Regions from separate parts of the Eggerthella lenta DSM 2243 genome, predicted to be linked through region 1. Evidence: predicted binding sites of a transcription regulator. Region 1 holds the regulator's gene; the other holds the start of a gene.
The links. Region 1 encodes HrcA, which represses chaperone genes, less so after heat shock. Its sites were predicted from a motif close to TNTTAGCANNCNNNNNNNNNGNNTGCTAANA; they were not measured.

Region 1 (16,077 bases):
CATCGTCCGACTCCACGCGGTTCACCTTGCATCCCAGGTTGACGACGGCGAAATTCACGATTGCCCGCCTGCCTCGCACGCGTCCCCGGCTTCCTCGCGACGGCTTTCGACATGGGCGGACGTGCGTTCCTGCGCTTCGCGCGCGTCGTGCATCATGCGGCCCAGCTCGTGCAGGACGAGCGCGGGAGCCACGATGCCGGCCGTCTCGGTTCGCAGGATGGACGAGCCCAGCGACACGAGCGACGCACGCGGGTTGCAGGCCAGGAGCGCGTCCGCCTCGCTTCGCGAAAGGCCCCCTTCGGGGCCCACCACCACGGCGATGCGCGCGTTCTCGGGAAGCGCGCGGTCGAGCCGGAGGCCGCGCTCGAGCGCCTTCTCGATGCGCGCGTCCAGCAGCGCCTCCTCCCAGCACACCAGCACGGCGGTGGCGTGCGCCAAGGAGGCGCACACATCCGCCAGCGCCATCGGCTCGCCCACCTCGGGACACGCGCGCTGGCCGGACTGCATGGCCGCGCTCTTCGCGATGGCGCGCCATCGCTGCGTCCTCGCCGCGGCCTTCCTCGCATCGAGCCTCACGATGGAGCGCTCGCACGACATCGGAACGAACGCCGAAACGCCCAGCTCGGTGGCGTGGCGGATCACCGTCTCCATCTTGTCGCCCTTGGCCAGGCCCTGCACGAGCATCACGAGGGGGCGCTCCTCGTCGTCGAGGCGCTGCGCGATGCGCACCACCGGGACCGCATCGTCGAAAGCGGCGATCTCGCACTCGAAGTAGTCCTGCGCGGCGTCCACCACCGCGATATGCTCGCCCGGCGCAAGCCGCAGCACGCGGGCGTGCTTCGCGTCGTCCGGCGACAAACGCAGCGGGAAAGTCGGCGCCCCCTCGTCGGCAAGCACCTGGTCGTGCAGGTAGAAATGCTGCAGGGACATGGCGACCCGCTAGTTGAACGCGTCGCGGAGCTTCTGAAGCGGGGTGCGCTCGTCGGCCACGTCCTCGCCCAGCTCCTCGGCCAGCTTCTCCAGCAGCTCGCGCTGCTTCTTCGTCACCTTCTTGGGCACCACGACGTTCACGTGCACGTACATGTCGCCGCGCGACTCGCTGCGGAACTTCGGCATGCCGAAGCCCTTCACGCGAACCACCTGCTCGTTCTGGCAGCCTTCGGGAATGCGCACCTGCACCTTCTCGTCCTCGAAGATGCCGTCGATCTCGATCTCGGCGCCGAGGGTGGCCTGCACGATGGAAACGTTCGCGCGCGCATGCAGGTTGTCGCCGTCGCGCTCGAAGAACTCGTGCGGCTGGATGCGGCACGTGACGATGAGGTCGCCCGGGCGGGCGCCGTGCATGCCGGCCTCGCCGAAACCGGACAGGCGCAGCTGCTGGGCGTCGCGAATGCCCACGGGCACCTCGACGGTGACGCGCTGGCGGTCGGGCACGCGGCCCTGCCCCTCGCACTCGGGGCACGGGTTCTCGATGGTGTGGCCGGTGCCGCCGCAGGTCTTGCACGTGGTGGCCGTCTGCATGTCGCCGAGGAAGGTGTGCTGGATGGTGACCACGCGGCCCTGGCCGTGGCAATCGGGGCAGGTGATCTCGCGACCGTCGGGGCCGAGGCCCGACCCTTCGCAGTCGGGGCACGGCGCCAGGCGATCGTACACGATCTCCTTCTTGGCGCCCGCGGCCACTTCCTCCAGCGTCAGGCGCAGGCCCACGCCCATGTCACGGCCTTCCTTGCGCATAGGCGCGCGGCCGGCGGCCTGCCCGCCGAAGAAGGAGCTGAAGATGTCGCCCATGCCGAACCCGCCGCCGAACAGGTCCTCGAAGTCGACGTAGCCGCCGCCTCCGTAGGGGCTGCCGCCGCCGGCCGCGCCGGGAACCGTGCCGAAGCGATCGTATGCGCTGCGCTTCTGCGCGTCGGACAGCACGTCGTAGGCCTCGTTCAGCTCTTTGAACTGGTCCTCGGCATCGGGCGCCTTGTTCACGTCCGGGTGAAGCTCGCGCGCGCGCCGACGGAACGCCTTCTTGATCTCGTCTTCGGTCGCCTCGCGGGACACGCCCAGAACTTCGTACAGATCCTTCGCCATTGTACGCTCGTTACCTTTCCTCATAGACGGCGCAGGACGCGCCGCCTCCCATGTCGTTTACACGTCCTCCAGCGCCGCGCTCGCGATGCGCACCGCCTGTATAACCTTGGAATAATCCATGCGCGTGGGACCCACCACGGCGACGACCCCCGCCGACGCGCCTCGCCCGTAGCGGCTGGCCACCACCGACACGCCCGCTAGCGCAGCCGCGTCGTTCTCGCGTCCGATGCGCACGCTGGGCGCGCCCGAGCCCTGCCGGGCGGCATCGTCGAGGATTTGCAGCAGCACCGTGTCGTCCTCGAGCACCTGCATGACGGGCAGCAGCGCCTGGGACTGGCTGAACTCGGGCTTCGTCAGAAGCGAGCTCACGCCGAGGCGATGCGTGCGCGACGCGTCGCCTTCCTGCAAACACGACAGCACTTCGTCCAGCGCCATGCGCACGAGCGGGTCGCGGAACGCCTCCGCCATGCCCTCGCCCAGGCCGTCCTCGATCTCCTGAAGCGACTTGCCGCCCATCACCTCGGCGAGGAAGCGCTGCACGCGCGCCAGCTCGTCGGGCGACACCTCCTCGGCGAAGTCCATCTGGCGGTTGAACACCTGGCCGTCCTCGGTGACCAACACCACGAGGGCGCGGTACGGCGACAGCGAGATGAGGGACAGCTGCTTGATGTGCAGGTTCAGCACCGACGGAGCCAGCACGATGGACAGGCAGTCGGTAAGGCGCGTGAGAGCCGACGACGTCTGCTCCAGGAGCGCGTCCAGCTCGCTTGCGCTGCGGCGCAGCTGGTCCACCACAGGCCGGTAGCGCTCGTCGTCGCCGGCAAGATCGGACGCCAGCAGGTTGTCGACGAACGCACGGTAGCCGAAGTCGGTCGGAATGCGCCCGGCGGACGTGTGCGGCTGCGTGATGTAGCCGCCGTCCTCGAGGACGGACAGCTCGTTGCGCACCGTGGCCGGGCTGACGCCCAACTGGTAGCGCTCCGTCAACGTGCGCGACCCCACGGGTAGGGCGCGCGCGACGTATTCTTCGATGAGGGCGCTCAGCACCCGTTGCCTTCGATCCGAAAGCACGCTCCTCCACCTACCTCTCTCGCCAGTCGGCTTACCTGAACCATAGTAACGCATCATATTAGCAGCCGAAAGCCGAGAGTGCTAACAACAGGCGGAAATTATGGAGAAACTCGACGGGAGACGCACAAGGAGCGGGCGCGCGTCAGTCGGCCAGATCGAATAGGGCGCCGTACAGCTCGTTGCCGCAGAGCCAGCCGCGCTCGGTGGGCCGCCAGCGGCCGCCTTCGTGCTCGACGAGCCCCTGCCGCTCCAAGTCGGCCAGCACCGTCGTCGCCTCGGGCAGCAACTCCGCGGCGCGGGCGGCGTGCTCGTCGGACACGCCCGCGGTCATGCGCATGCCCAGCATAAGGTTCTCGGCGGCCATCTGGCGCGGGTCGAGGTCGTCGGTCACCTGGCCGTCCTTCACCCGCATGCGACGCTGCGCGTTCTGCGTCATCGTGGCAGCCGAACGGCCCAGACCCAGGTAGGGCACGCCCGTCCAGTACGCGATGTTGTGGCGGCATGCAAAGCCGGGGCGGGCGTAGCTGGCCACCTCGTAGCGCTCGAAGCCCTCCGAATCCAGCACGCGCGCGGCGATCTGCATGTGCGCGGCCTCCACGTCGTCGTCGGGCTCCTCCAGCTCGCCCGCCAGCACCGCGGCGTCGAAGGGCGTGTGCGGCTCGATGGTCAGCGGGTACACGCTCACGTGCGTCGCGCCGAGGCGCACGGCCTCGCGCACGCTCGCCTCGAAGCCCTCCGCGCTCTGGCCGGGGATGCCGCACATGAGATCGACGCTCACGTTCTCGAACCGGGTGCGGGCCGCCTCGATGGCACGGCGGGCGTCATCGGAGGAATGCGCGCGGCCGAGCGTGCGCAGAACGTCGTCGTCGAAGCTCTGCACGCCGATGGACAGACGGTTCACGCCGAGCGCCCAGATGTCGCGCACCATGCGCTCGGTGAGGCTCTCGGGATTCGCCTCCATCGTGCATTCTACCTCGTCGGTGAGGTGCATCGACAGCGACAGCGTGTACAGCAGCATCGACAGGCCCGCCAGCCCCACATGGCTGGGCGTGCCGCCGCCGAGGTACACCGTCTCGACCGCCCCCAGCTCGCCTTCCTTAGCCTTGCGGCGGATCTGAAGGCTGAGATCCTCCACGTACGCTTCGATCTCGGGCGCGCCGGCGGGCACGGCCGCCGTGGCGAAGTCGCAGTAGGCGCACCGCTTCACGCAGAACGGAAGATGCAGGTACAGCGCCTTGTACGGATCGTGCGGCATGAGCGCCTCTCTTCTCACTCGTGGGCGGCGGCATGCTCCCTCGCGCATGCCAGCAGCTCGTCGAACACCTCGTCGAAATCCTCCACGGACACGCAGCCGTTGATCCTGCCGCGCGCGGCGGCGGCGCCGGGCAGCCCCGCCAGGTACCACATAGCGTGCTTGCGCATGCGCACGATGTTCCTGCCTTCACGCGCGCTGAGCAGCCGCGCGTGGCGGCGCGCGAGCGCGATGCGCTCCTCCACGGTGGGCCCGTCAGGCTCCGGCTCGCCCGCAAGCGCAGCCTTGGCCTGGGCGAACAGCCAAGGGTTTCCCTCGGCGGCACGCGCGATCATCACGGCGTCGCAGCCGGTGCGCTCCGTGATGGCCACGGCGTCGGCGCCGCTTCTCACGTCGCCGTTGCCCACGACGGGCACGCTCACGGCCTCCTTCACCCGCGCGATAGCGCCCCACTCGGCGCGCCCGCGGTACAGCTGCTCGGCATAGCGCCCGTGCACGGCTATGGCGCAGGCGCCCGCGTCCTCCATCCTCCGAGCGAACTCGGGGGCGGTTTCGTCGCCCTCGGCCCACCCTCGACGGAACTTCACCGTGACGGGGCGGCTCACCGCTGCGCGCACCGCGCGCACGATGGAGGCGGCCAGCGCCGGATCCTTCATGAGCGCCGAGCCGTCGCCCTTCGACACGATCTTTCTGGCCGGACAGCCCATGTTGATGTCGAGGTAGGCCAGCGACTGCCCCATCTCGCGCTCGATCCACGCAGCTTGGGCGGCCATCGTGTCGGGCTCGTGGCCGAACAGCTGCACGGCCACCTGGTCCTCCCCCGGCGCGAGGCGCAGCAGATGCCGCGTCTTCTCGTTCGCGTAGGAAAGACCCTTGGCCGACACCATCTCGGTGTAGGTGAGGTCGGCGCCCTGCTCGCGGCAGAGCGTGCGGAACGCCTCGTCGCTCACGCCCGCCATGGGGGCGAGCAGCAGACGGCGGCTCCGGAAGAACGCGTGCATATCCTCCATGGCGCTACGAAGCCATGATCTCGGCCATGTTGACCAAGACGAACCCCAGCAGCACTACGATGCCCACGACGGCGATCAAACAACCGCAGCCCAGCGCGAGCTTGGTGCCGCCCGACGTGGCGGCGCGCATCTCGTCCTTCGCGGCCTTCTTCTCGTCGAACGGGTCGTCCAGCCAATCGAAATCGTCTTTGCGTGCCATGCTCTCAACCTATCTGCATCAGTCGTCCACCTTCAGGATGGCCATGAACGCCTCCTGCGGAACTTCCACGTTGCCGATGTTCTTCATGCGCTTCTTGCCGGCCTTCTGCTTTTCCAGCAGCTTGCGCTTGCGGCTGATGTCGCCGCCGTAGCACTTCGCCAGCACGTCCTTGCGCTTCGCCTTCACCGTCTCGCGCGCCAGCACGCGCCCGCCGATGGCTGCCTGGATGGGCACCTCGAACATCTGGCGCGGAATGATCTCCTTGAGTTTCTCCGTCAGCACGCGTCCGCGATCGTACGCCTTGTCCTTGTGCACGATGAACGACAGCGCGTCGATGGGCTTGCCCGAAAGCAGTATGTCCAGCTTCACCAGCTTCGAGGGCTTGTAGTCGTCGAAGTCGTAGTCGAGCGAGGCGTAGCCCTTCGTGTTCGACTTAAGCTTATCGAAATAGTCCATGATAAGCTCCGACAACGGGATCTCCCACAGCATCTCCACCGTCGTGGGAGACAGATAGTTCATGGTGACGAAGGTGCCGCGCCGTGCCGTGGTCAGCTCCATGACCGCGCCCACGTAGTCGGGCGGAATGAGGATCTTCGCCTTGAGATAGGGTTCCTCGATGCGATCGATCTCGCCGGGATCGGGCATCTCCTGGGGCGAGTGCAGCGAAATCATCTCGCCGCCCTGGCGGTACACGTGGTATTCCACGCTTGGCGCCGTTGCCAGAAGGTCGAGGTCGAACTCGCGCTCGAGGCGCTCCTTGATGACCTCCATGTGCAGCAGGCCTAAAAAGCCCACGCGGAAGCCGAAGCCCAGCGCGTGCGACTTCTCCGGCTCCCAAGCCAGCGCCGGGTCGTTGAGCGACAGCTTCTCGAGCGCCTCCTTCAGAGGCTCGTACTGGTCGCCGTCGAGGGGGAACAGGCCCGTGTACACCATGGGCTTGGCGTCGCGGTATCCCGGCAGCGGCTCATCCACGCCGCCGCGCACGGCGGTGATGGTATCGCCCACCTTCACCTGGCGCACGTCCTTCAGGCCGGTGACCAGGTAGCCCACCTCGCCCACCGACAGCTCCGGCAGCGGCGTCTCGGCCGGGCGGCGTGCTCCCACCTCTTCCACCAGCACCTCGGTACCGGTGGCCATCATGAGCACCCTGTCGCCCTTCTTCACGGCGCCGTCCACCACGCGCACGAGCGCCACCACGCCGCGGTACGGATCGAAGTACGAATCGAAGATGAGCGCGCGCAAGGGGGCGTCGGCGTCCCCGACGGGCGCGGGAATGTTGTACACCACGGCCTCCAGCAGATCGTGCACGCCCTCGCCCGTTTTGCCGGACGCGAGCACCGCATCGTCGGCGGGGATGGCCAGGCCCTCCTCGATCTCCTCGCGCACGCGGTCGGGCTCGGCCGCGGGAAGGTCTATCTTGTTGATGAGCGGGATGATGTCGAGGTTCGCGTTCATGGCCATCATGGCGTTGGCCACGGTCTGCGCCTCCACGCCCTGGGTGGCGTCCACCACGAGCACGGCGCCCTCGCACGCGGCGAGGCTTCGGCTCACCTCGTAGGTGAAGTCGACGTGGCCGGGCGTATCGATGAGGTTGAACTGGTAGGTCTGGCCGTCGTCGGCCGTGTAGTCCACGCGCACGGCCTGGCTTTTGATGGTGATGCCGCGCTCGCGCTCGATGTCCATGCTGTCGAGCAGCTGGGCCTGCATGTCGCGGCTGGCCACCGTGCCCGTGAGCTCGAGGACGCGGTCGGACAGCGTCGACTTGCCATGGTCGATGTGCGCGATGATGGAGAAGTTGCGGATGAAGTTCGGATCGGTGGTCATAGCCTGTCTTTCAAATGACGCGCGCTCGCACGCATGCGGGCGCTTCGGGAAAACGGAGCCTATTCTACCCTATTCGCGCGCTGCGGACAGGGTTCGCGCGCTACAGTTCCACGACAGCGGTCGCATCGCTCGCGGAATCGACGCGCACGAGCTTGGCGCGAGCCTTGTCGCCCTCGTCCAGACACAGCGCCCAGAGGCCGTCCTCCAGCTCCACGACCGCCTCTCCCCCGTCCAAGGCGACGGACGAATCGATCACAGGCACGAAACCCGAGCCGTCCTCGGCAGTGAACACGGGTCGCGCGACGACGGCAACCGCGGCTCCCGATGTCTTGACCTGCACCCGCGACCCGCTCTCAACGGTTTCCGAGGGCACCGTCGCTCCTTCGTAGACGGGCTTCTCGTCGGAATGGCATGAGGAGCAGGCGACGTTCCGGTCGATCACCTGATGCTGGGACGCGCCGGAGCATCCTGCGAGGGTCACAGCGCCCATGAGGGGCAGCGCGGCGGCGGCCAGTACGCGGACGGGCAAGCGAAAGTCGCAACGGTGCATGGAAGGCTCCTTTTCCCAGGTTGATGGAGAAACGTGCGCGATTTTGCATTTGTGCGTGAAAAAGCGCTCAACGTTTGCTATTCTATCGCATTGTGTATCCGGCAAATACGTTCGCGCGATGGTTTCATCGCCGATCTGCAGACGTGGCTGCGCTTCAAGATTCGTACGTGCCGGTGACCGATTGGTCCGCGAAACAGAGAAATCCCGCCTGTTTCACCATGCATCGAGGCTGCCCGCCTGCGCGGGCGCGCCATGGTTCCCCCGAAGGGGATCGCATGCGAGGCTGTCGTCACCGTGCAGTTGCGACTCTCGAGATCGCCAAACGCTCCGCATCGCCGGAAACGCACGGTATCAGACAGGTTTTGCAAATTGGAGGAACATCACCCATGGCGAACATCAAAAGCCAGAAGAAGCGCATCATCACCAACGAGAAGTCCCGCATGCGCAACCGCGCGGTCAAAAGCGAGCTCAAGACCGCGACCCGTCGCATGAAGGACGCCGTCGCCGCCGGCAACGGCGCCGAGGCCTACGCCGCCGCGTGCGCCGCGTGCCGCCTGATGGACAAGGCCGCCTCGAAGGGCGTCATCCACAAGAACCAGGCTGCGAACCGCAAGAGCGGCATCATGGCCCTGGCCAACACGGTTGCCACCGACGCCGATCGCGCCGCCTACGTGAAGCCGGCCAAGAAGGAGCAGAAGACCGGCTCCAAGAAGGCCGAGCGCAAGGCCGCCCGTCTCGCCGAGATGAAGGCCGCTTCCGAAGAGAAGGCCAAGCGCCGCGAGAAGCAGCTCAAGGAAGAGGCCGCCGCTCAGAAGCGCAAGGCCAAGGAAGCCGAAGAGGCCGCCAAGGCCGAGGCTGCCGAAGGCGCCGAGGAAGCTGCCGCCGAATAACGATCCATGCGCATACGGCACTCGCCCTGCGATCCGTCCGCATATCAAGAGCGAAGGAGCCCCGGAAATCCGGGGCTCCTTCGCGTTAGAGGGCTGTTATCCTGAGCGGAAACCGCGGATTGTCCCCGCTGTCATCCCGAGCGAGCGTTCTGCTTGCATTTTTGACGACAACCTGAAACGCTAGCGCCTCGCCGTCACCGCCAGCACCCAGTCCAGGAAAGCGCTCCTGGGATCGGCGCCGCTCTTCATCGCGCGCTCGGTGTCACGCGAAGAGATGATGGCGCGCCGCAGTTCGGCGGCAGTGAAGCCGCGGGCCCAGTTGACATGGTTCTTCACGCGCCAGTCGGGCGCTTTGAGCGCCGCGGCCACGCCGCGGGGATTGCCGCGATCGGCCATCGAGCGCGCGCAGACAAGCTCGCGCAGACGCGTCGTGCACATGGCCAGCAGCGCGTGGGGCGACACGGAATCCATACGACCCAGGTACAGCAGGCACTTGCGCACGTCTCGCGCCGCAAAGGCGTCGACGAACTCCCAAGGCTTCACCTCGGCGGTGCGGCTGACCATGTCGACGATCTCGTGCTCGTTCACCGCGTCGGTGCCGCGATGCGCGAGCGCGATCTTTTTGAGCTCGCTGTCGAGATGCACCGTGTCCTCGCCGACGAGGTCGACGAGCTTGACGGCTGCGCCCTCGGTGAGCGTGACGCCGTGGGTCACGGCCATCGAGCGCACCGTTCGGGGCAGCTCGTAGCGCTTGAGCGGTGCGCAATCGATAACCGCCGTCTTGCCGCAGGCGGCCACGGCCTTGTACAGGCGCGTGTTCTTCGCCAGCTTCTCGGCGACGAGCGCGAGCACCGTGGAGCCGTTCGGCGAACCGAGATAGCTCACGAGCTGTTCGGCATCGGCTTTCTTCAGCTTGTCGGCCGCGCGCACCTCCACGAGACGCACGGGGCTCGCGAACGGCACGGTGTTGCAGGCCGTGACGATGTCGCCGCCCTGCGCCGTCTCGCCGTCGAACTCGTCGGCGTTGAACGACAGATCGCCCATCGAGGACAGGCGCGCGCGTAGGCGCTTCATCACGGTGTCGCGCTTGAGCGCGTCCTCGCCTACGATAAGGTAGACGGGCAGCAGCGGAGCTTCTTGTTTCTTTTGAGTAGCCATGCCGTTCATTCTAACGCAGGGTATCCACCTCGATCCGGTCGGCGGTCAATTTGCACGAAACATCTCCCTGCTCGTCGGTGCGGAAGACGCGTGCGCCCGCGGCCTCGAGCCGATCGAGCGTGTCCTGCGCCGGATGGCCGTAGCGGTTGCGCGCCCCTGCGCTGACCAACGCGATGCGAGGAGAAAGGACGGCGGCCTCCTCGTCGTCGAGGGCGTTCTTGGATCCGTGATGGCCCACCTTGTAGAGGTCGACGGAGTCCACAAGCCCTTCGTCGATGAGCGCGCGCAGCTGGTCGCGCTCGGCGTCTCCCGTGAAAAGCGCACGCCACTCGGATGCGCCGTCGCCGTCGATGTCCGCATCGGCGACAAGGCACAGGCTGTCGGCGTTGCCCCCTTCGTCGGAGAACCGCTCGGGCCACACTGTCTGCAAGTCGAAGGAGCCCACCTGAAGCGCATCTCCCTGCCGAAGCCCGACGACTCCCCCGTCGCCCGCGAGCTTGCGCGCGTCGGCGACGAGCGAGACGCACGCTTCGCAGCCGCACGAGAGCGCGTCCTGGGCGACGAGCACGCGTCGCACGTCCACGACGCCCGCAAGCGAGGCGAGCGATCCTTTATGGTCGTCGTCGCCGTGGGTGATCACCACCGCGTCGAGGCGGTACGCTCCATGCCGTGCGAGCGCCTCGCGCAGCATCCTGTCCTGGTTGCCGGTGTCGATCAGGACGGCCGTCCCCCGGCTCCGCACCAGGAACGCGTCGCCCTGCCCCACGTCCAGCATGACGATCTCGTCGCCCGAAAGGCGCGGGGCGACGACGACCGTCCCGATCATGACGCACGCCGCCGCCGCGACCAGACCGAACGCGCGACGACGGCTCGGACGCGGCCACGCCAGCCACAGCGCCGCCGCGCATGCCGCCGACGCCAGAAGCGCCCCGGCGAGGGGCACGCTCGCAGGCAGGCTCGCGTAGGGGACGCTCGCGAGCGCGCGCACGACGGCAGTGAGGGCGCCTGTGCCCATCGACGCGAATCCGATCAACGCCGGCGCGACGGCAGGAACGGCCAAGGATGCCAGCACCGCCGCGAACCCGCCGGCGCAGACTACGGGAAACAGCGGCGCGGCCGCTACGTTGGCCAGCGGCGCCACAACCGGCACCTGCGAGAACAGCGATGCGGCGAGCGGCGCGGCCGCAAGGCTCGAAGCGGCGGTAAGCGAGAGCGCCTCGCGCGCCAGGCGCGGAGCGCGCTGGAAGCACTGCGCGATCCACGCCTGGAAAAGCCCTGCGAACAGTACGATGCCGAGCGTCGAGAGCGCCGACAGCGCGAACGAGACCGCCAGCGCCGTGCGCGGATCGAGCGCGATGCAGCCGATCATGCATACGGCCAGCGCGCTGAGCGCCGCCGGCCGCCGCCGCGCCGTGAACGCGAACATGCCGGCGAACGCCATGACGGCCGCGCGCACGGCCGACGAGGGCGCGGCCGCCAGCACGAGGAAGCCCAGCAGAAACGACGCCTGCAGGACGGCTCCGGCGCGCCGGGGAACGCGCAGCGCACGCAAGAGCGCGGCTGCGCAGCCGGCGACGATGGACAGGTGCGCCCCCGACACCGCCACGAGATGCGCAAGCCCGCTGGTCTGGTAGGCGGCGTACGCGTCACCTACCTCGAGGGCGCCGCGCCATCCGCACACGAGCGCGGCGAGCACCGCGGCCCCGTCGTCGGTCCCCTCGTCGGCGATCAGGTCGATCGCGCGATTGCGAAGCCCTGTCAAGATACCGAGGGCGTCGGCACGCTCGCAGCTCACGACTCGGCGCGCCGTGCCTTCGAGCACCGCGCCCTGCCGCCAGCAGTATGCCGCCGACGACCCGCCCGGCGCGGAGAGCGTCGCGTCGGCCTCCAGCACGTCGCCGTAACGCGGAGGGTCCTCGCCTTCCTCGAACCTAAGCCGCACCGTAACGGCTCCGATGTCGGGAAGGTTCGCGCGCGCGAAGCACGTTGCGCCATAAGGGCCCTGCGAACCGTCGGCTGCGACTTCGAATCGCCAGCGTCCCGAAAGGCCGTCGCCTTGCAGCTGCGCCTCGTGCTGCGCGGCCGCGCACCCGCCTGCGAGCGCGATGCCGAGCGCGGCTCCCAGCAGCGCGGCCCACGCGATCGGCACCGGCAGCCGCCATAGCGCGAAAGCGCATGCGACGCTCGCGACGATGCCGGCCGCGCCGACGGCGAGGCATGCGCCGGCATCCCAGGATCCGGATGCGGCCAGCACCGCCGCGCACGATGCCCACAGCGAAAGCGCGCAGGCCAGCACAGGCGGCAGCGCCGGGCGCGGAGGAAGCGCGACCGGTTTGCCCCGCGCAGCGCCCCTCATCCCACGCATACGAGATCGGCCAGATCGGCGAACTTCTTGTCCCCGATGCCGGACACGCGCTTGAGATCCTCCACCGTGCGGAAGGGGCCGTTCGCCTCACGGTCGGCCACGATCTTCTCCGCCGTGGACGGCCCCACGCCAGGCAGCGCATCGAGCTCGGCCGCCGTCGCCCGATTGAGGTCGATCTTGCCGCCCGTCGGCGAAGCAGCCGCCCTGGAGCCCGCATCGCCGCCGTCCACGGCCGCGCCCGGCTCCAAGACAGCCTCCTCCTGCGACGGCACGACGATCTGCTCGCCGTCCGCGAGCACGCGTGCCAGGTTGAGCGCGTCGCGGGCGGCTCCGTCGGCGAACCCTCCGGCCGCGTCCACCGCGTCCTGCACCCGCGCGCCCTCCGCCAGCTCTCGCACCCCCGGTTCGACCACGGCGCCTCCCACGTGCACGAAGACGGTTCGCGCCTCCACGGAAGCGGCGCCGTCCTCGTCGGTACCGTCGGAAGTCGCCGCGCCGTCGTCGCGAGAGAGCGAGAAGCCGTCCGACGTTCCGGCCTTGACCAGCGCTCCTCCCGCCGCGATGAGCACGATGGCCGCGAGCGCCGTCACGCCCACGAGCACCGGCAGGCGCACGCCGGTCAGGTGCGCCTTCGCCCGCCACGACTCCGCCCGCTCTGCAAACCCCATGCCGCCCCCTCGCCCGTCGCCGATTCCTCTCCTTCCATGATAGCGACTCCGACTCACGCGCCGATGGCGCAGATCCAGCGAAACGCGCCGCGTTTTCCAGCGCACCTTCCACGCGTTTCCAACGCCGATTCCACGCGCCGTCGATGCCGATCCAGCGCGGTTTCCACCTGCCGCGCCAACGAATCCCACGCGCATATCACGCGCGAGGAGTACCCCGCTTCTCGTCAGCTCGAATACAAGCTGCGCTGGGCCCGTCATCCTGATCGGGGCACCGCAGGTCGTCATCCTGAGCAGAGCGCGCAGCGCGGAGTCGAAGGATCCCGTGCGGTGCCAGCCGCGGCGCTTCCAGCTGATGCCGCACGGGATCCTTCGACTCCGCGCTGCGCGGGGCCTCCCTGGGCTCGCTTCGCGTGCTCGGGAGTTCGACAGTCCGCTGGACTGTCGAATGCTCGCGCTCGCTCAGGATGACAGGGCGAGAGCTGCGTTCGCTCGGGACGACGAAACGGGGCAAGAGAAAGCGGCGCCCCCGAGGTATTTCCCGGGGACGCCGCTTTTGCGAGCTTCTGCAACCGGCCGCGCTCAGGAAGCGCGTTTCTTCTTCGGCTTGTAGGCGGGGCAGGCGTAGTCGCGAACCTCTGCGGCGTCGGCGATCTCGGGTACCCAGCGCTCGATGGGCAGCGCGGCCTCGGCTTCCAACACCACGGGCAGCTTCGCATGCGTCTCCGGACTGCGCGGCATGAACAGCGTGCAGCAGTCGGGCGCATCCTGCGACGAGATCTCGAACGAGCCCAAACGCTCGGCTTCGGCGATGATCTCCAGCTTGTCGGTGCCGATGAGCGGACGAAAGACGGGCAGGTCAACCGCCGCGTCAGTGCAGCGGATGTTGTCGAGCGTCTGCGAGGCAACCTGACCCAGGCTCTCTCCCGTCACCAGCGCTCCCGCGCGCTCGCGGCGTGCGATCTCCTCAGCCACCTTGAACATGAGACGACGGTACATGATGACGCGCAGCTCGGGCGGCACGGTCAGCGCGATCTCGCGCTGGTAGTCGCCGAACGGCACCGCGTACACGCGAGCGATGCAGCCCGTGCGCTCCAGCACCTGCGCGATGTCGTCCACGAGGTACTCGCTGGCATCGGATGTTTGAGGTCGTCCGGAGAAGTGCACGCCTATGCACACCGCGCCGCGCCGCGCGAGCTTCCACGTCGCCACCGGCGAGTCGATGCCCGACGACAGCAGGCTCACGACCAGGCCCGAACTGCCCACCGGCAGCCCTCCCACGCCCGGCAGCGAGCGCGCGTACACGTACGCCGCGTTCTGCACCACCTCGACGCCCACCGTAACGTCGGGCTTCTTCATCTTAACGGACTTCTCGGGGTGCGCGGCGCACAGCGCCGAGCCGATGATCTGGTTCATGTCCATCGAACCCGTGGCGAAATCGGTGTGGTTGCGCCGCGCCGCCACCTTGAACGTGTCGAACTCGCCCGCCTCGGCCATCGCCGCGAGCGCCGCCTCCGTCATCTCGTCGAGGTCGCGCTCGCACTTGAAACCGCACGACACGCGCGCTACGCCCGGCACCTTGCCGATGACGTCGGCCGCCTCCTTCGCGGTGGTCCAATCGGTGCCCTCACGCAAGAACACGCACAAACGGCCCGCGATGCGATGGATAACGACCACGGGGAAAGGCTTCAGCAGCGCTTCGAGGTTCTTGAGCAACCTCATCTCGAACGTCGATCGATTGTGCCCCTTGAGCCCGATCTCGTGGTAATGGACCAAGCAGATGCGTTGGAATTCAGTCATGGATATCCTTCGATGCAGAGAGATCGCGCGTAGCGCGAAACGAACACGCAGGTTGGCGCAGCACGTCAGCGAGAAGCCCCGAGGCGCCTTGCAATGCCGCGAAAGCCCGAGGAAGCGTACTTCCGTACGCGACGAGGGCTTGGAGCGGCAAGGCGCGGTGCCTCGGGGCTTCGCAGCGTCGAGCAGTTCCGTCGGCCGTAGGCCGACGGAATCTCTTAGTGGTAGTTGACGTCGATGGAGTTGGGATCGTACGACACTTCGCCGCGGGCGATTTCGTTGAAAGCCAGCGACAGCGGCTTCTTGTCGGCCGCGCGCGCGATCTCGACCGCCGTCTGCAGCTGGATGGCGCGGTCGCGCTGGCCGCGCATCATGTCGTTGATGTCGTGCGCGCGCTTGGAAGCGAGCGCGCACAGCAGGAAACGATCGTTGTCAGTCTCGTTCAACAGGACGTCGATCTTCGGTTCGATAATGCTCATATGCGTGTTAACCTCGTATTTTCTCGGCTTGTTCGTTGACGTAGCCCGCTAATGCGCGGACAGCTTCGTCCAAATCGTCGTTTACCAGCCGTATATCATACTCCATTTTACGGGAAAGCTCCACCCGCGCCGTCTCCATCCGCGTGGCGATGGCCTCCTCCGTCTCTGTTCCGCGGCCGCGAAGGCGCGCTTCCAGCACGTCAAGCGACGGCGGCTCGATGAAGACGAGATGCGCCGAAGGGAACTTGTCGCGCACCTGGAATCCTCCCTGAACGTCGATTTCCAGGATAACCTGATCGCCGCACGCGATGTGCTCCTCGACGGTAGCGCGGGGCGTGCCGTAGCAGTTGCCGCCGTACGTCGCCCATTCCAGCAGGCCGTCCTCGTCGACGAGCTCCTGGAATTCCTCAGGGGACGCGAAGCGGTAGTGGACGCCATCCACTTCTCCCTCGCGCGGCTTGCGCGTGGTAACCGACATGGACACCCAAGCATCGGGGATCTCGCGCAAAAGACGGGCCACCAGCGTGCCCTTGCCAGCACCCGATGGCCCCGAGATGACGAACAGATTGCCGTGGCGCATAGGTGCGGTTAGCCCAAGCGCTCCAGCAGGGCGGTCTGCTGACGCTCGCCCAGACCGCGCAGACGGCGGCTCTCGGCAATCTGGAGCTCCTTCATGATCTTCTCAGCCTTGGCCTTGCCGTAGCCGGGAAGCGTCTCGATGAGGGTGGAAACCTTCAT
Region 2 (16,077 bases), 1.7 Mb from region 1:
ATTCCACACGTCGCGGCGGGCTTTCACGTCCAGCCCCGTGGTCAGCTCGTCGAGAAACACCACCTCAGGACGCGGGATGAGCGCCAGCACCACGAACAGGCGCTGGCGCTGGCCGCCCGACAGCGACTCGACGGCTTGCTTGCGCACCTCGGTCAGGCTGAATCGCGCGAGCAGCTTCGCCGGGTCGTCGGCTTCGCGATACAGCGCGCGCGTTGCGCGGCACAGCTCGTCCACCGTAATCTTGTCCTGGTAGCGCGCTTCTTGGAACTGCACGCCCACCCGCTGGAACAGCTCCTTGCGCCGGGTTCGCGGATCCAAGCCCAAGATCGTGACGCTCCCCGCGTCGGGGCAACTCACGCCCAGCAGGCATTCCAGCGTCGTGGTCTTCCCCGCTCCGTTCGCACCCAGCAGCCCGAACGTCTCGCCGATGGCCACGTCGAAGCCGATCCCGTCCACCGCAGGCACGCCTCCGTACGTTTTCACCAGATCACGTACGTGTACAACGTCGTTCATACGTCCTCCTATCTTTCGGTCGCCGAAGATACTAGAAGACGCGCCAACTCTGGTGGCAAAGTGGAGGGTTTGTTCAGGCGAGTTTTTTCATGCGCTCGAGCAGCTCGATCATCTCGAAGGCGTTGCGCTCCGCCGCATCGAGCGACGTCAGCAAACGATCGCATACCGACAGGATGTCATCGTCGGGATCGGGATGGTCCAGCACGTGTCCGATGTCGGCGGTCGCATCGCGGTCAAGCGCGTCGAGCAGCCGCAGGATGGCGGCCAGCGAATAGTTCGCGGCACGCAGCGCGCGGATGATGGCCAGGCGGTCGAGGTCGGCGGCGCTGTACACGCGATAGCCGTTCTGCTTGCGCTTGACCTGCAACAGGCCGTTCATCTCCCAATTGCGCAGCGCATCGATGGTGGTGTCCAGCTGGTCAGCCGCCTCCTTGCGCGTCAGCATAAGCCGTTCGGCGCGTGCGGAACCGTCAGAGCGCGAGAGCAGATCGCGCACGTGGCGCAGGGCATCCTCGGCGGCACAACGCTCGCGCCGCAGGTGGTCGATACGCTGCCGAGCCAGCGAGATCGCCTCGTCGTAGCGCTGGCTCGCCATCGTTTCGACGATGGCGAGCACCTCCCGGCGCAGACCGTTCTGCACCAGCTCGACGTTGAGCGCAGCGCGCACGAGCCGCACCTGCAGCAGATGCAGGTCCGTGAACACGCGATAGCCGTTCGCAAGGCGCTCGGGCGCGGTGATGAACCCGATGCGCTCGTAGAGGCGCACCGTGTTCGGGTGGATGCCGACGGCGCTCGCGATGCGCGAGGTGGTGTAAGTGCGAGGCTGGTCCATGCGCCGAGTATAGCCGACGAGCGCCGCTCGCGGACGCTCGAAATCGGGGATTCCGGCTCGCGCACCTCGCACGGTATACTGAACGAACCGCGTTTTCGCGCTCGTTTCGAGGAGGCACCCATGACGCACCTGCCCGCTCCCCATCGGATAACCCGCCGATCGTTCTGCACGCTGTCCGCCGTTGCGCTGGCCTCGCTCGCGCTTCCCGCCCGCCGCGCGTTCGGCGATGAAGCGGCAACCGCCGCCACTGCGACGCAGCCCGGCGCCATCGTCATCGTGCACACGAACGACGTGCACTGCGCCGTGGACGACAACCTGGGATACGCGAAGCTCGTCAACTACGCAAAAACCATGCGCTCGACCTACGGCGCGGACAACGTGACGCTTGTGGACGCGGGCGATGCCGTGCAGGGCAAGGCCATGGGCACGCTGACCGACGGCGAGTACCTCGTCGACATCATGAACGAGTGCGGCTACGACTTCGCCATCCCCGGCAACCACGAGTTCGACTACGGGATGGCCCAGTTCAACACGCTAGTCGCCCGCGCGAACGCGAAGTACCTGTCCTGCAACTTCACCGACCTGCGCACGGGCAACCTCATGTTCGACGCGTACGCCATGCGCGAATACGGCACGGGCGCCGACACTAAAAAGGTCGCGTTCCTGGGCATCTGCACGCCCGAGTCGCTGACGAAGTCCTCCCCCGCCCACTTCCAGGAAGGCGGAACCTACCGTTACGGCTTTTGCGAGGACGACTCCGGCGCGAAGCTGTACGACGCCGTGCAGCGCGCCGTCGACCAAGCGCGCGCCGACGGTGCCGACTACGTGGTGGCGCTGGCGCACCTGGGCCAAGGCGGCGTGACCCCGCGCTGGACCAGCGCGGCCGTGGCGGCGAACACGAGCGGCATCGACGTGATCATCGACGGCCATTCGCACGAGCTGTACGTTCAGACCCCGCTCAACAAGAACGGCCAACCGGTGCTGGTCACGCAGACGGGCACCCAGCTGGTGGGCATCGGCCAGGTGGTCATCAACCCCGCGACCGGAACCATCGCCGCCTACGCGTCGGACGGCACCGAAACCGTCACCGCATCCACGACGAACGGCACCGCCAGCATCATCAAGGCTTGGGACGGCGTCGATGCCGACACGGCCGCCTGCATCGCAGGGCTGCAAGCGGATCTCGCGAAGATCACCGGGCGCGTCATCGGGCGCTCGGACGTGCGCTTGGTCGCCCTCGAGGACGACGACTACACCTGGGCCGTTCGCGCGCACGAGACGAACCTCGGCGACTTCGTGGCCGATGCGTACCTCGCGCTGGCATGGCATGGCGGCATCATGGCCGATATCGGACTCGTGAACGGCGGCGGCATCCGCGCGAACATCGAGCCGGGCGACGTGACGTACGGCAACCTCATCGACGTGCAACCGTTCAACAACCAGCTGGCCTACGTGGACACCCTCGGCCAGAACATCCTCGACGCCCTCGAAGTGGGCGCGTCGAAGCTGCCCGAGCCCAGCGGAGGATTGCAGCATGCGGCGGGCCTCACGTACACCGTGCGCACGGACATTCCGTCGTCGGTGCAGATGCCGGGCGGCAAATTCGGCGGCGTGGCGGGCGAGTACCGCGTCCGCAACGTGCTGGTGAACGGCGAGCCCCTCGACGTGAACCGGCGCTACAAGCTGGTGTCGCACACGTTCCTGCTGGTGGACGGTGGCGACGGCCTCACCATGTTCATGAACGACGAAGCCGTGCTGCTGGATTTGGACAACAAGGCGCTCATCGAGTACATCCAGTACGATTTGAAGGGAACGATCGGCGGCGAATACGCCGATCCGGACGGCCAAGGGCGCATCGTGATCAAGGGCGGGTCCGACCCCGAGCCTACGCCGCTACCCACGCCCGAGCCGACCGACGAGCCCGTCGAGGAGCCCGCCGCCCCCGGCGGCAAGCCGCTGGCGAGCACCGGCGATCCCTTCGGCGTCGCAGTCGTTGGAGCCGCCGCGGTCGCCACAGTCGCAGGAGCCGTCGCCGTAAGCGCCGGCGCAAGCGCGCGCCGCTAGCCGCTCAGGATGACAGACGGGAGCGAAGCGACCCGTCTATGCGTCCGCAGGACGCATAATGCGCGCCCCGGTTGGCGTAGTAAGACAGCGAGGGCCGCTGCGGTGCCTCGCATTCGTGGGATCGCGGAGGCGAAGCGCGCCCCGCAGGAAGTCCCCGTAGGGGATACTGTGGTACGCGAGCTTCCGGGATCGCGCGAAGACGGGGTGCCGCAGCGGACCGCAGCGTCGAGCTGTTCCGGCGGCTGGCAAGCCGCCGGAACCAAGTTACGCCATCAGCTTGGTCACCGCGTTCGCATACGCTACCGGATCCTCGATGGGCAGGCCCTCAACCAGCAGCGCCTGGTTGTACAGCAGCTCGGCGTACAGCTTCACCTTGTCGGCGTCGCCGGCTTCCTGCGCGGCGCGCAGCACGTCGAACACCGCGTGCTTCGCGTTCACTTCCAGCACGCGCTCGGACTTAATGCCCTCGCCGCCGTCGGGCATCTGTGCCATGATGCGCTCCATCTCCAGCGACACCGGACCGGCCGCGGTGATGCAAGCGGGAGCATCGGTCAGGCGTGACGACACCGCCACCTTCATCACCGAGTCGCCCAGCGCGTCCTTCATAGCGGCGAACAGGGCCTCGTTGTCCTTCGTCGTCTCCTCGGCTTCCTTCTTCTCCTCTTCGGAGGCCAGGTCGAGGTCGCCCGACGCCACGTTCTTCAGCTCGAACGGCTCCGGCGCATCCTCGCCGTCGGCCGCGGGCGCACCGTACGTCATCATCGACTGGAAGCAGAACTCGTCCACGTCCTTCGTGCACAGCAGCACGTCGTAGCCCTTCCCCAGCACCGTCTTCACGATGGGCATCTTGGCCAGGCGCTCGACGCTCTCGCCGGCGGCGTAATAGATGGCCTTCTGGTCGGCCGGCGCGGCCTCCAGGTACTCGTCCAGCGTGACCAGCTTCTCCTGCTTGGCCGAGTAGAACAGCAGCAGGTCGGCCAGCTGGTCCTTCAGCATGCCGTAGCTGTTGTAGATGCCGAACTCCAGGCCGCGACCGAAGTTCTCGAAGAACTTCTCGTACTCCTCGCGATCGTTGTCGCGCATCTTCTTCAGCTCGGACGTGATCTTCTTCTCGATCTTCTTCGCGATGGCGCGCAGCTGGCTGTTGTGCTGCAGCGTCTCGCGGCTGATGTTCAGCTGCAGGTCCTGGCTGTCCACCACGCCGCGCACGAAGTTGAAGTGGTCGGGCAGCAGCTCCTCGCACTTCTCCATGATCAGGACGTTGGAGCTGTACAGCGCCAGGCCCTTCTTGAAGTCCTTGCTGTACAGGTCGTACGGCGCGCGGCCGGGGATGAACAGCAGCGCGTCGTAGCTGAGCGCGCCCTCGGCGTGGATGCTGAACGTGCGCGCCGGGTCGGTGAAGTCGTGGAAGTCGGTCTTGTAGAACTCGTTGTACTCCTCGTCGGTGACCTCGGACTTGCTGCGCTTCCAGATGGGGATCATCGAGTTGATGGTCTCGACCTCGGTGTAATCCTCGTACTCGGGTTTGTAGTCGTCGCCGGCGTCCTCGGGCTTGGGCAGCTCGCGCGTCTTCGACACTTCCATCTGCACGGGGTAGCGCACGTAGTTGCTGTAGCGCTTGATGAGGTTCCGCAAGCCGAACTCGCTGAGGAACGTGTCGTAGTTGTCGTCGTCGGTGTTGTCCTTCAGCGTGAGGATGACGTCGGTGCCGTGGCCCTCGCGCTGGGCCTCCTCGATGGTGTAGCCCTCCACGCCGTCGCTTTCCCAGGCCCAGGCCTCGTCGCTGCCGTACGCCTTCGACACGACGCGCACCTTCGACGCCACCATGAACGCGGAGTAGAAGCCCACGCCGAACTGGCCGATGATGTCCACGTCGTCGCCCTGGGCGTCGGCGTTGTCGGCCTTGAACTCCATGCTGTCGGAGTGCGCGATGGTGCCCAGATTGCGGTCGAGCTCGTCCTTCGTCATGCCCAGGCCGCTGTCCGACACGGTGACGGTGCGCGCGTCCTTGTCGAACGCCACGCGGATGCCCAGCTCGTCCTTGCTCAGCTGGATGTCCTTGTCGGTGAGGCTGCGGAAGTACAGCTTGTCCACCGCGTCCGACGCGTTCGAGATGAGCTCGCGCAGGAAGATCTCGCGGTTCGTGTAGATGGAGTTGATCATGAGGTCGAGCAGCTTCTTGCTCTCGGTTTTGAACTTGCGCATAGTTGGCGTCGCTCTCCTTTTCGTACCTGCCGGTCTGCCCGTTTAGCAGTCTCGGACTTCGAGTGCTAAACGGGATTTTAGTACGACGCGGTACGATGTCAAGCGGAACGCACCCCGATTGCAGAACACGCGCACAGGCGACCGGCAACGCGCCGCCGGATGCCGCACGCGGCAGCGGCCGACATGCACGGGTGCCGGATGCCGTACGCGGCAGCGGCCGCCGCATGTGCGCCGGCCGAGCACGCGACCCCGGCCGCCGCGCGCGGGCCGACGCGCGCACCTCCGGCTCCCGTTCTACAGCAGATCGTCCTCGGCGTGGCACAGATTACACGCTATGCACGATTCTTCGACACTGCCATTTCTTTCGACCTGGGCTTTCTCTCTTTTCTTCCGATAACAAGCCTCAATAATCGTGCATACCGCGCAATCTCTGCCAACCGGCTTCCCATCTTGCTATCGACCACGTATCATGAGCCAATGGAGCCAACCCTATGTCATACATCCGCACTTGAATACTGGAGATCGGTTCGCATCGGCCAGCGAAGTTTTCGCGCCATCGAAGATACCCGACCGCTTCTCGACGAACCTCCCCGAAAAGGATCGCTTGCCGAACCGGGGCCATGGTGGCTCGAACGTCCTTTGCACGTGCTCGTACCGCACAACTCCGTTCGTCGAGCTTCGAACGAGGCCGTCAGTCATGTGGAAGGCGGAACGTTGCCGCCACGCTCGACCCTCGACTCTATGAACGGCTTCCGCGTATGCTCCCCGGAGTTGTGTTTCGTGCAAATGGCCACGTTATGGAATCTTCCGAAGCTTATCGAACTGGGCTTCGAGCTATGCGGAGCCTACGACCTCTCCGACAACTCCTACCGAACGTGCGCGCCGCTGACCAGCGTCGAAAAGCTTACCGCGTATGCAAACAGCCTCGACAAGACGCACGGCAAAAGGAAGGCAATCAAGGCGCTTCGCTATGTGGCGAACGGATCGGCCTCATCGCGCGAGACGATCCTGACGATGCTTCTCACGCTGCCGTACCGAATGGGAGGTTACGGCCTGAAGCAGCCGCTGCTCAACCATCGCATCGACTTGGGCAGGCGGGAACGGCGCATTGCCGGCAAGAACTACCTCGTGTGCGATTTGTACTGGCCTGAAGCGAAACTCGACGTCGAATACGACGGCGGAAACCACGAGGATCCAGAGCAGATGCTGAAGGACTCGATGAGACGAGATGCCCTGGTGTCGATGGGAATCACCGTGCTGACCGTCACGAAATGGCAACTCGAAAACGGCGGAAGCATGAACGCGATCGCGCACACCGTTGCCGAACACACCGGAAAGCGCCTTCGCTACGTCGATCCCGATTTCACGCGCGCCAACCGACAGCTTCGCCGCGATCTGCTCGGGTTCTGAATGCGATCGAAAGCCGGCAGCGAACCCGCTTCATCCTTGGCAGTCGAAGCGAGGTCGTCCGCTGCTAAACCGGGATCGACATGCACCGCCGCACGCCGCTTCCCCTGTCGGGCGGCTGGCGATCGGGCGGGACGAGCGCCTGGCCGATGGCCGAGGAGGGCTTCCGAGCCGCCGGCGAGCTTTCGCGGGACGGGCCGATCCGGGCTATGCCAATCCTGGTTTAACGGCGGACCGAGCCGTAGCTGGCAGAGATTGCACGCTATGCACGATTTTTTCATCGTTAGTTTTTTACGACCTGGGCTTTCTTCCCGACCGCATTAAAAATGCGGCTTAGAATCGTGCATAGCGTGCAATCTCTGCCAGCCGGCGCCCTGCGAAGCCGACCGGCATCCTGCAGCACCCCGCGAAACCGGCCGGCAGTCTGCAGCACCCTGCAGCGCCCTGCGAAGCCGGCCGGCGCCCTGCAGCACCCTGCAGCGCCCTGCGAAGCCGGCCGGCGCCCTGCAGCGCCCTACGAAGCCAGACGTCTCCCCTACACTCCCTGCAGGCAGGTGTCCATCGCGTAGCGCAGCACGTCGGAGCGGTTGACGGTGCCCACGATCGCGCCGTCGCGCACCACCGGCACTTTCTTCAAACGGCGCGTGGCCAACAGGTTGCACACCTCTTCCAGCGACGATCCGGCCTCGATGGCCACCAGCTTGTCGGTGGCGATCGCGCTCACCGGAAGCTCGATGAGCTCGCGCAGGCGCTCGTCGAACGTCTGGCTGTTGGCGGCTTCCACCAGCGAATACGATCCCGTGATCAGCGGATGCTTGTCGGCCAGGTAGCGCATCACGTCGCCGTCGGACACGAAGCCCGCCGGATGCCCCTGCTCGTCCACCAGCGGCAACCCGCCGACCCTCAAATCCACGAACGCGCGCATCGCCTCGCGCACCGGCGTGGCGGCCGGCAGCGTGTAGGGGTCAGCCTCCATGATGGACGCAAGCACCGACAGCGCCTGGGGCTGCGCCGCGCGTTCCACGGCCTGCACGGCCGCACGCTTCCGCGCCGCGCGAGCATACGCCAGCGCTAAGGCGAACCCAACGACGCCGATGGCCGCGGCCACTGCCATCGCAAGCGCGAACCCGTCTGCGGTCGCCTGCGCTGCAGACGCGCCCGAAGCCGCAGCGCCCGCTTGGCCCGACGACATGATGCCGATGTACAGCGATGGCCCGATGCAGGCGGCGATCTGCACGAACGTGGTCATGAGCGCCACGCCGAACGGATTCTGCCGAGGCGGCAGCGCACGCAGGCCCGCCGTCTGCGAGGGCGAGAAGATGAAGCCCACCGCCACGTACATCACCAGCATGGCCGCGAACACCGCCGGCACGGACAGCTGCGGCGCAACCGCCACCAACGCGATGAAGCCGACGGCGATGCCGCCGAAGCCCAGAGGCAGCAAAGGCCATTCGCCTCGTTTGTCCATGATGCGGCCGCCCAGCAGCGTGGCGCCCGCGTTCGCCAGCACGGGAACGAGGATCACCAGACCAGCGGCGAAGGCGGTCATGCCCGCCGCGCCTTCGAAGTACAGCGGCAGCAGCACGCTCATCGAGAACATGCTCATCATCGCGATGGTCACCAGAATGATCGCCGGCCAGAACGCGCGATTCTTCATCGGCGCCAAATCGATGAGCGGATGCGCGCATCGCAGCTGGCGCACCACGAACACTGCAACCATGGCCGCCGCCAGCACAAGGGCGGCGACAGCCAGAACACCGTCGGTGGTCAGCTGCGTCAAACCGAACGACAACACGGTCAGCGCCACGGCGGAAAGGACCACCGACAGCACGTCGAGATGCGCTTCGTGCGTTTCGAGGTTCTTCATGTAGAAGAAGCCGAGCACGGCCAGCACCGCCATCGCCACGATGGGCACGACGAAAATGCTGTGCCATCCGAACGCCGTCACCAGCGCGCCGCACACCACCGGGGCGAACGCGGGGCCGAACGTGATCATGCAGCCGCCGACGGACAGGTACGTGCCCAGCTTGTTCTTCGGCGTGACCACGAGGATGGTGTTCATCATAAGCGGGATGAAGATGCCCGTGCCCACCGCCTGCACGAGGCGCGCGACCAGCAGCAGCTCGAAGCTGGGAGCGACGAGCCCCATCGCGGAGCCGACGATGCTCAAGCCGGCCGCGCCGAAGAACAGCGTGCGCACATGGAAGCGCCGATAGAGAAACGCCATGCACGTGACCACGACGGTGGCCACGATCATATAGCCGGTGACCAGCCACTGAGCCGTCACGGAGTCGACGCCGTACTCCGCCATGATGGACACGAGCGCCATGTTGACGAGGTTCTCGTTGAACCCCGCAATGAACGCGCTGCCGTACAAGACGGACAGCAGCAGCACAAGAGGTTTCCCTTGCATAAAGGAATCGTCCTTTCGTCTTCGGTTGTCTTGATTGGCCCCATCGAACCTACCAGCGCAGAAGGCGCCTTTCGGGGAAACGAGACACGCCGGGCGCGCTGAAGCGCGCCGCGGCATCTTCGATTCTAGCGAATCTCAAGCATTCTCGTAAGTGTTGTTTTCATGATCGCGCAAGCAAGCGAGCCGAAGCGGCCGCAGACAGAGAGCCGGCAGCACCCGTCACTCGGCCAACTCGCAGCGAACGGTCTTCATCCCAGACCAGAATCGCGAGCAGGAGCGCTTGCCGTCCATCTTGACCGAAAACAGCGCCGAATCCGCTTTCTGATATAAGTCGTCGAACGAGAAGCCCTCCTGCGGAACCAGCACGTAACCGGCCGACGCCGAGAACAGGAACGTTCGACCGTCCTCAACGCGTTCGACCTCCATGGCACGCAGCGCAGAGGCGATCCTATCCTCCAACGCTCCCTCGTCCACGTCCTCGCACCACACCAGGAACTCGTCCCCACCCATACGGCAGACGACGTCGCCAGGGAACGACTCCTTCAGAGCCTCGGCCACATGCACGATAACCTGATCGCCGTACGCGTGCCCGAACACGTCGTTGGCCAGCTTGAAGGAGTCCAGATCCAACATGATCAGCGCACACGAAGCATCGCCCAGCTCGCCCGCCTCGACCGCGCGTAGGCGCTCCTCTATCTTCGGGATGGCCGCCTGGCGGTTATGCAACCCGGTCAACGCATCGGTCTTCGCCATCTTGAGCAGCTGGAAGCTCTTTTTTCGCAGCTGCCGCAACGCCTCGGAGTTCGCTTTGTTCTGCAAGGATTCGTTTCTGCGATCGGTCATGTCAAGGTAGTATCCCACCGCACGGACAGGCCGATCCTGCTCGTCGCGCACCGTCTCGCACGAGACTTCGATCCACAAGGGCGCCTCGCCTTCGAACGTGAACGGGATCTCAAACACCGAGCGCTGTCGATCGCGAGCAGTGCGCACGCCCCGAAACGAGTCCCTGAACGCCTGCTGGTAGTCGGGCGGCACGAAGCGGAACTCCATAGTCTCGGGGTCGAACCCGTCCACGACCAGCATATCGTCCTCGAAGCGGCTCAGACCTGCGAATATACGATCCATAAGCTCGCTGCGCGAGAGCACCAAGCGATTGCTGTTGATGTCCCAGTCCCAGCTTTGGACGCCGGCTTGATCCAGAACCCCCTCCAGCTTTCGCTTGGTGAGCCACAGCTCCTGTTGCTGGTTCTTCATAGAAGACACATCGGTGACCAAACACAACGCCATACGCTCAAAGGACTCGAGGCCCACGCGGCGAGCCTCAATGTGCATCCAGACGTTCTCGCGCCCGGGAAAGCGCGGTCGATCCACAATCGCCAAGCTCTCGCCTCGATCGATCTTGTCGACAATCTCGTCGACCAGGCGCCCGCCCCCGTCTCCGCTCGGAAGGTACAGCTGGCCGCGAATGATATCCTCGTACTGCTCGGGCGAGAGCCCGTACTTCTTCGACGCACCGCACGCCACCACGTTCACGCGGACGTCCTCTTTGTCGGACCATGACAGCAGCACGATGTCGCTCGAGGTGTGCTCGATCAGCATGCTCATCATGTCGCGCAGCTCCACGGTTTCCGTCACGTCCACTACGACGCCCTGCAGGAACGAGGTGTCATCGTATTCCAAGAAACGGCTCTGGTCGATCACCCAGCGCCAGCCGTCCTTGGCTCTCATGCGGTACTCCAACGGATCCGACCCCGCAGTGCCCTCCCTGAGCGCGGTCACGCCTTTGGCCACGCTGTCGCGGTCGTCCGGGTGCACCATGAGCATGTACTTGTCGTCGAACAGCTCCTTTATCTCTTCGCGCGTGTAGCCGAACATGTCCAGAAAGCGGTCGCTCATGTACAGGAAATCGCACCCGGGAGCGTCGAGGCAGCGATGATAGCCACCGGGCATATCTTCATTCAGGAATGCAAGCTCTTCGTTTTGACTGATCAACAATTTGTTTCGCTCGGCAAGCTGCTGTTGCACTGCCATGACTTCGGTGATGTCGGTGCAAGCGCTCACGATGGCAAGCCTGCCGTCTTCCGCTTCGACCACCCGGCCTTTGTCGAGCGTCCAGAACCACGTCCCGTCCTTGCGAGCCATGCGGTACGTGGTAGTGTACTCGAGCCCCACGTAATACTCGGGCCCGATGTCGAGCGCAACCGAGGCCAGATCGTCCGGATGTATGGTGTTTCCCACGCGCCAATCGATGCCCGCAGCCAGTTCCTCGTACGTGTCGTAACCCAGAAGCTCCACCATAGCAGCGTTGGCGAAGTACAGCGGGAACTCTGGCTCGCAGTATCCTCCGATCATGCCTCCGGGCGAAAGCTCGGCGGAAAGCGCCAGGGCGGTTCGCCGGTTCTCTTCCCCCAACGCTACGAGCAGCGGATCGCGCGGGGAAGCATCCGTGGCAGCCGATAACGCTCGACGAGAGGACTCCAGCTGACGCGCCTGCTGCCGCTCGCGAGTCACATCCCTCAGCGAACCCAGATACAGGTAGTGGCCTTCGTGCTCGCGCAGGAACAGCAGATGGACGAGCAGGTGAGCGGTCGACCCGTCCGGGCGCATACGACGCACTACGACGACCGCGCCATTCGGGACGTTCTCGCGAGCTTGCTCGAACGCTTCCATGACCTCGTCCCAATCCGACTCGAACGCTCGACGCGCGAACGTGGAACGCAGCTCGTGCAGGTCAACGGCGTTAACCCCGTTCAGCTGACAGTAATGCTCGTTGGCGCTCAGAAGCTCCACTTCGCCATCGTACAGATCGTACAGCACCAAGGGACCCAGGATATCGTCGAGCATGGCATCGCTGAGCACCCTGCTCTCTATCAGGTCGCGAATACGGAACCTCTCGATGGAGTCCGCATGGATGCCGCGGAAATCAACCTTCGTCCGATTCGCAATCAAAGGCTCGAACTCCGCCTTCGGCATGGGCTTGTAGAAGAAGTACCCTTGCCCGTACAGGCACCCCATCTTCACCAGCAATTGCCGTTGGGATTCGGTTTCCACCCCCTCCGCGATCACGCGGATGTCCAGCAAGTTCGCCATACCGATGATGGCTTCCAGAATGCTACGGGCTTTGCGGCTTTGCGCGTCTATCGCGTCCAGCAGCTTCATGTCCAGTTTCAAGACGTCGACGTTCACGTCCTTCAGCATGCCAAGCGACGAATACCCGCTGCCAAAATCGTCCATATGAACGGAGATGCCCAGGTCATGGAAACCCTCGACGATGTCCACGATCAGCTCGCAATCCTCGACGTACGCGCTTTCGGTGATTTCGACGGCGAGCAGACGAGGGGGAATATCATACTTTTCGATCAATCCCTCGAACGTGCCCAAAACATCGAGCGCATACAGGTCGCGGCGCGACACGTTCACGGAAATGGGCACGGGCGCCTGGCCGGCGTCCACCCACGCGCGCAGAGCGCGGAACACTTCCTCCCAAATATGCAGATCGAGCGCGGTTATCAGCCCATTTCGCTCCAGCATGGGGATAAACTGGATCGGCGGGATGAGCCCGCGCTCAGGGTGCATCCAGCGAACCAGAGCCTCGAGGCCCACGATCTTGCCCGTGTCGAGGTTGCATTTCGGCTGAGCGTAGAACGTGATCTCGCCCTTCTCCAAAGCCTGCTGCACTTCGAGCAAAAGCGAATGGTCGTCCTTGATCTCTCTGAGCATACCATCGTCGTACCATCGGAAACGCTGAGCGTAATTCCCCTTGACCGAGGCCAAAGCCAGCAACGCGCGATCGTACATGATGCCGACGGGCAGGGACCGATCGTCAATGCGGAACAGCCCGAACGCGGGAAGAAAGCCCATGCCTTTGCCGTGATGAAGCGCGCTTTGAGTAATGCGGGCTCGCAGAGTCTCGATCATGCCCTCGTCGCAAGGTAGCAGCATGCAGAAGTCGTCACCGCTCAGATAGCCTGAAACGCCGCCGCTCTCGGCTGCAGCCTCGCCGAGCAGCCTCCCCACCTCTTCCAGAAACAAATCTCCGGCCTCTTCGCCGTACCATTCGTTGAACAGCTTGAAATGTTCGATGTCAACGGCCATCAGGCAATACGAGCGCTCCGGATATGCTTGGATCGCAGTGGAGACCGCCGAGAAAAACGCTTCGCGCGTATACAGGCCCGTCAGGGCATCGAAAGGCTTCGGATCGGCCGCGCCCAAATCAGGCCGATCGATGACACGGCTCAGGAAAATGTGGCACGCGCCCGAGCCAGGCCAGTCTATGTCGCTCACCTCTGTCTCTATCCAACTCCGGATGCGCTGGTTGTAGACCCGGCTCTTGCTGGCGTGGTCAAGAATCAGCGGGCAATCCGGACAAGAGGCGGGCTCGCCGCGCAAGACCTGATAGCAAAGCATGCCCGTTTCAAGATGAGGAAACGCAACCTCCATCTTCTTGTTGAAGTAGACGACGCGGCATTCACTGTCTATCACGTAGGCAAGAGTTTCGACTTCACCGAACATCGCCTCCATGAGCATACCACTTTCATCCGGGAAGATCGCACGGGCAAGCACCGACGACAATTCCTAGCCGTTAGGGAAAAGTAACTTCAAAAGTAACTTCAATTGTACGACAAGTTTACGTATAGATAACAGTTTCGTCCGAGAATATCTCAACGAACGACTACGCCATCAGACAACGCGCCCTACAGCCGCGCACCCGTCCTCGCGAACGCCTCGTCGGCCAGCGTCGACCCTTCCACGCCGCACACCGCTCCGGCCACGCGGTTCGCCAACGCCAGCGCGTCTTCCCATGAGCGTCCAGCCGCGCGCGCCGCGGTCAGCGCGCCCAGATGCGCATCGCCCGCGCCGACGGTGTCCACCACATCCACAAGCCCGGCAGAAATCACCGCATGCCGCCCATCGACGAACAGATGCGCGCCGTCCTTGCCCGCCGTGATCACCACTGCGTTGCCGCACTCCTCGACGATGGCGGCGCCCGCCTCTTCAAGCGTGGCGCTCCCGGTATACGCAAGCGCCTCTTGGTCGTTCAGGTGCCATACCGGATGCAACGCGTTGATGCGCGCCGTCTTCTGCGCGCCTACGCCGCAGACGCGCGGACCGGGCGCATAATACAGCTCTATAGAGGGATGATCCTCGAAGAACGAGATGATGGCGTCGCCGCCCGGCCCTTCCACCTCGTAGCCGCTCGCGAACCCGCAACCGAAGCGCGCGGCCTCGACACGGTCGAACCATGCGCGCACGAAATGGCGCTCGATGCCCGGCAGCGTGACCATCGTGCGCTCGCCGCCCGGCTCCACGAAGCACATGCAGCCGCCGCTGTCGCGATCATCGAACCGCGGCGCCTCGAGCCCGCGCTCGCGCAGCTCGCGTTCCACGAACCCGGCGAAGATGCCGCACCCCACCGGCGCGAACAGCTCGTACGGAGCACCCAGCTGCCGCAGCACGTTCGCCGCGTTGAACGCGCAACCGCCCACGACCGCGCGCGACTCCTCCACCACGATCCCCTCGCCCGATCGGGGCAGGCGCGGAACCTGGCACAGCATGTCCACCATGATGGCTCCGACGGCCAGCACGGCCTTTCCTTCGCCCATCGTCATCTCCTTCTCATTCGGCTTGCGCACCATCATCGCCCGAAAAACACGGAAATCGAAGCTGAGGCGTGTTTTTCGGGCGATGATGCGTTGCGGGGAACGAAAACGCGAACGGCCGCGGCAAATACGCCGCGGCCGTCCCTTCAATCAACGAATGCGTCCTTACACTTCCAGGTTCTTGAACGCCTCGGGCACTTCCTTGTAACCCTTGGATTTCACCGCGCCGATGATCAGGCCGATGACCAGCCAGGTGACGCCCACGGCATACGTGGCCCACTCGAAGCCGGTGAACACGTAGCCCAAAATGGCTATGCCGATGAACGGGCAGATGAGGTACATCAGGATGTCCTTGAACGACGCGCGCTTCTTTTCCTTCACGAAGAAGAACCAGAACACGGCGAAGTTCAGCAGGATGAACGACGACAGGGCGCCGAAGTTCACGAAGCCCGCCAGCGTACCCATGTAGTCCTGCAGCGGAAGCGCCAGGCACAGCGTGATCGCGCCCAAGAAGATGGAGGCGAACCACGGCGTCTGGAACTTCGGATGCACCTTGCCGAACACGCGCGGGATCACGCCGTCGCGGCCCATGCTGTACAGCAGGCGCGAGGATGCCATCTGCGCGTTGATGATGTTGGCGATGCCCACCGCGACGATGTTGACCAGCAACATGATCTTGTAGAACACCGGCCCGCCCACTAGGTAGACGGAATCGAAGAAGCCCATGTCGGGATCGGTGGCCGCCCAATCGGGCTGCACGATGGCGGCGATGTAGGTCTGCGCCACGAACACGACGATGATGATGGACAGTGCGATGATGATGCCCTTGCCGATGTTCTTCTCAGGCTCGTGCGTTTCCTCGGCCAGCGTGGACATGCCGTCGAAGCCCAGGAACGAAAGCGCCGCGATGGAGATGCCCGCCGCCACGAAGTGCGCGTCCACCTGACCCGGCTGGTAGATCGGGTCGAGGACGAAGCCGCCCGCGCCGCCGCCGCCCAACACGAAGTTGGTGCCAAGAGCGATGAACGCGACCACGGCCACAA

Region 2: the regulator HrcA is predicted to act here: its motif matches at 5,655-5,685, upstream of htpG (molecular chaperone HtpG).

The regions. Positions count from the first base shown of each region.
Region 1 covers NC_013204.1:1,947,193-1,963,269, forward strand. Annotated here, with positions in the region: gene ELEN_RS08230 (MiaB/RimO family radical SAM methylthiotransferase) at 1-58, opposite strand, end outside; gene ELEN_RS08235 (RsmE family RNA methyltransferase) at 55-930, opposite strand; gene dnaJ (molecular chaperone DnaJ) at 940-2,079, opposite strand; gene hrcA (heat-inducible transcriptional repressor HrcA) at 2,137-3,207, opposite strand; gene hemW (radical SAM family heme chaperone HemW) at 3,293-4,405, opposite strand; gene dusB (tRNA dihydrouridine synthase DusB) at 4,420-5,412, opposite strand; gene ELEN_RS08260 (hypothetical protein) at 5,417-5,611, opposite strand; gene lepA (translation elongation factor 4) at 5,630-7,435, opposite strand; gene ELEN_RS08270 (hypothetical protein) at 7,536-7,985, opposite strand; gene rpsT (30S ribosomal protein S20) at 8,372-8,875, shown strand; gene holA (DNA polymerase III subunit delta) at 9,056-10,033, opposite strand; gene ELEN_RS08285 (DNA internalization-related competence protein ComEC/Rec2) at 10,044-12,398, opposite strand; gene ELEN_RS08290 (ComEA family DNA-binding protein) at 12,386-13,066, opposite strand; gene thiI (tRNA uracil 4-sulfurtransferase ThiI) at 13,646-14,863, opposite strand; gene ELEN_RS08305 (DNA-directed RNA polymerase subunit omega) at 15,079-15,339, opposite strand; gene gmk (guanylate kinase) at 15,347-15,919, opposite strand; gene mihF (integration host factor, actinobacterial type) at 15,928-16,077, opposite strand, start outside.
Region 2 covers NC_013204.1:260,854-276,930, reverse strand. Annotated here, with positions in the region: gene ELEN_RS01020 (ABC transporter ATP-binding protein) at 1-513, opposite strand, end outside; gene ELEN_RS01015 (MerR family transcriptional regulator) at 587-1,345, opposite strand; gene ELEN_RS01010 (bifunctional metallophosphatase/5'-nucleotidase) at 1,466-3,409, shown strand; gene htpG (molecular chaperone HtpG) at 3,674-5,614, opposite strand; gene ELEN_RS16095 (endonuclease domain-containing protein) at 5,813-7,024, shown strand; gene ELEN_RS00995 (MFS transporter) at 7,557-9,434, opposite strand; gene ELEN_RS00990 (EAL domain-containing protein) at 9,654-13,955, opposite strand; gene ELEN_RS00985 (PfkB family carbohydrate kinase) at 14,129-15,037, opposite strand; gene ELEN_RS00980 (APC family permease) at 15,200-16,077, opposite strand, start outside.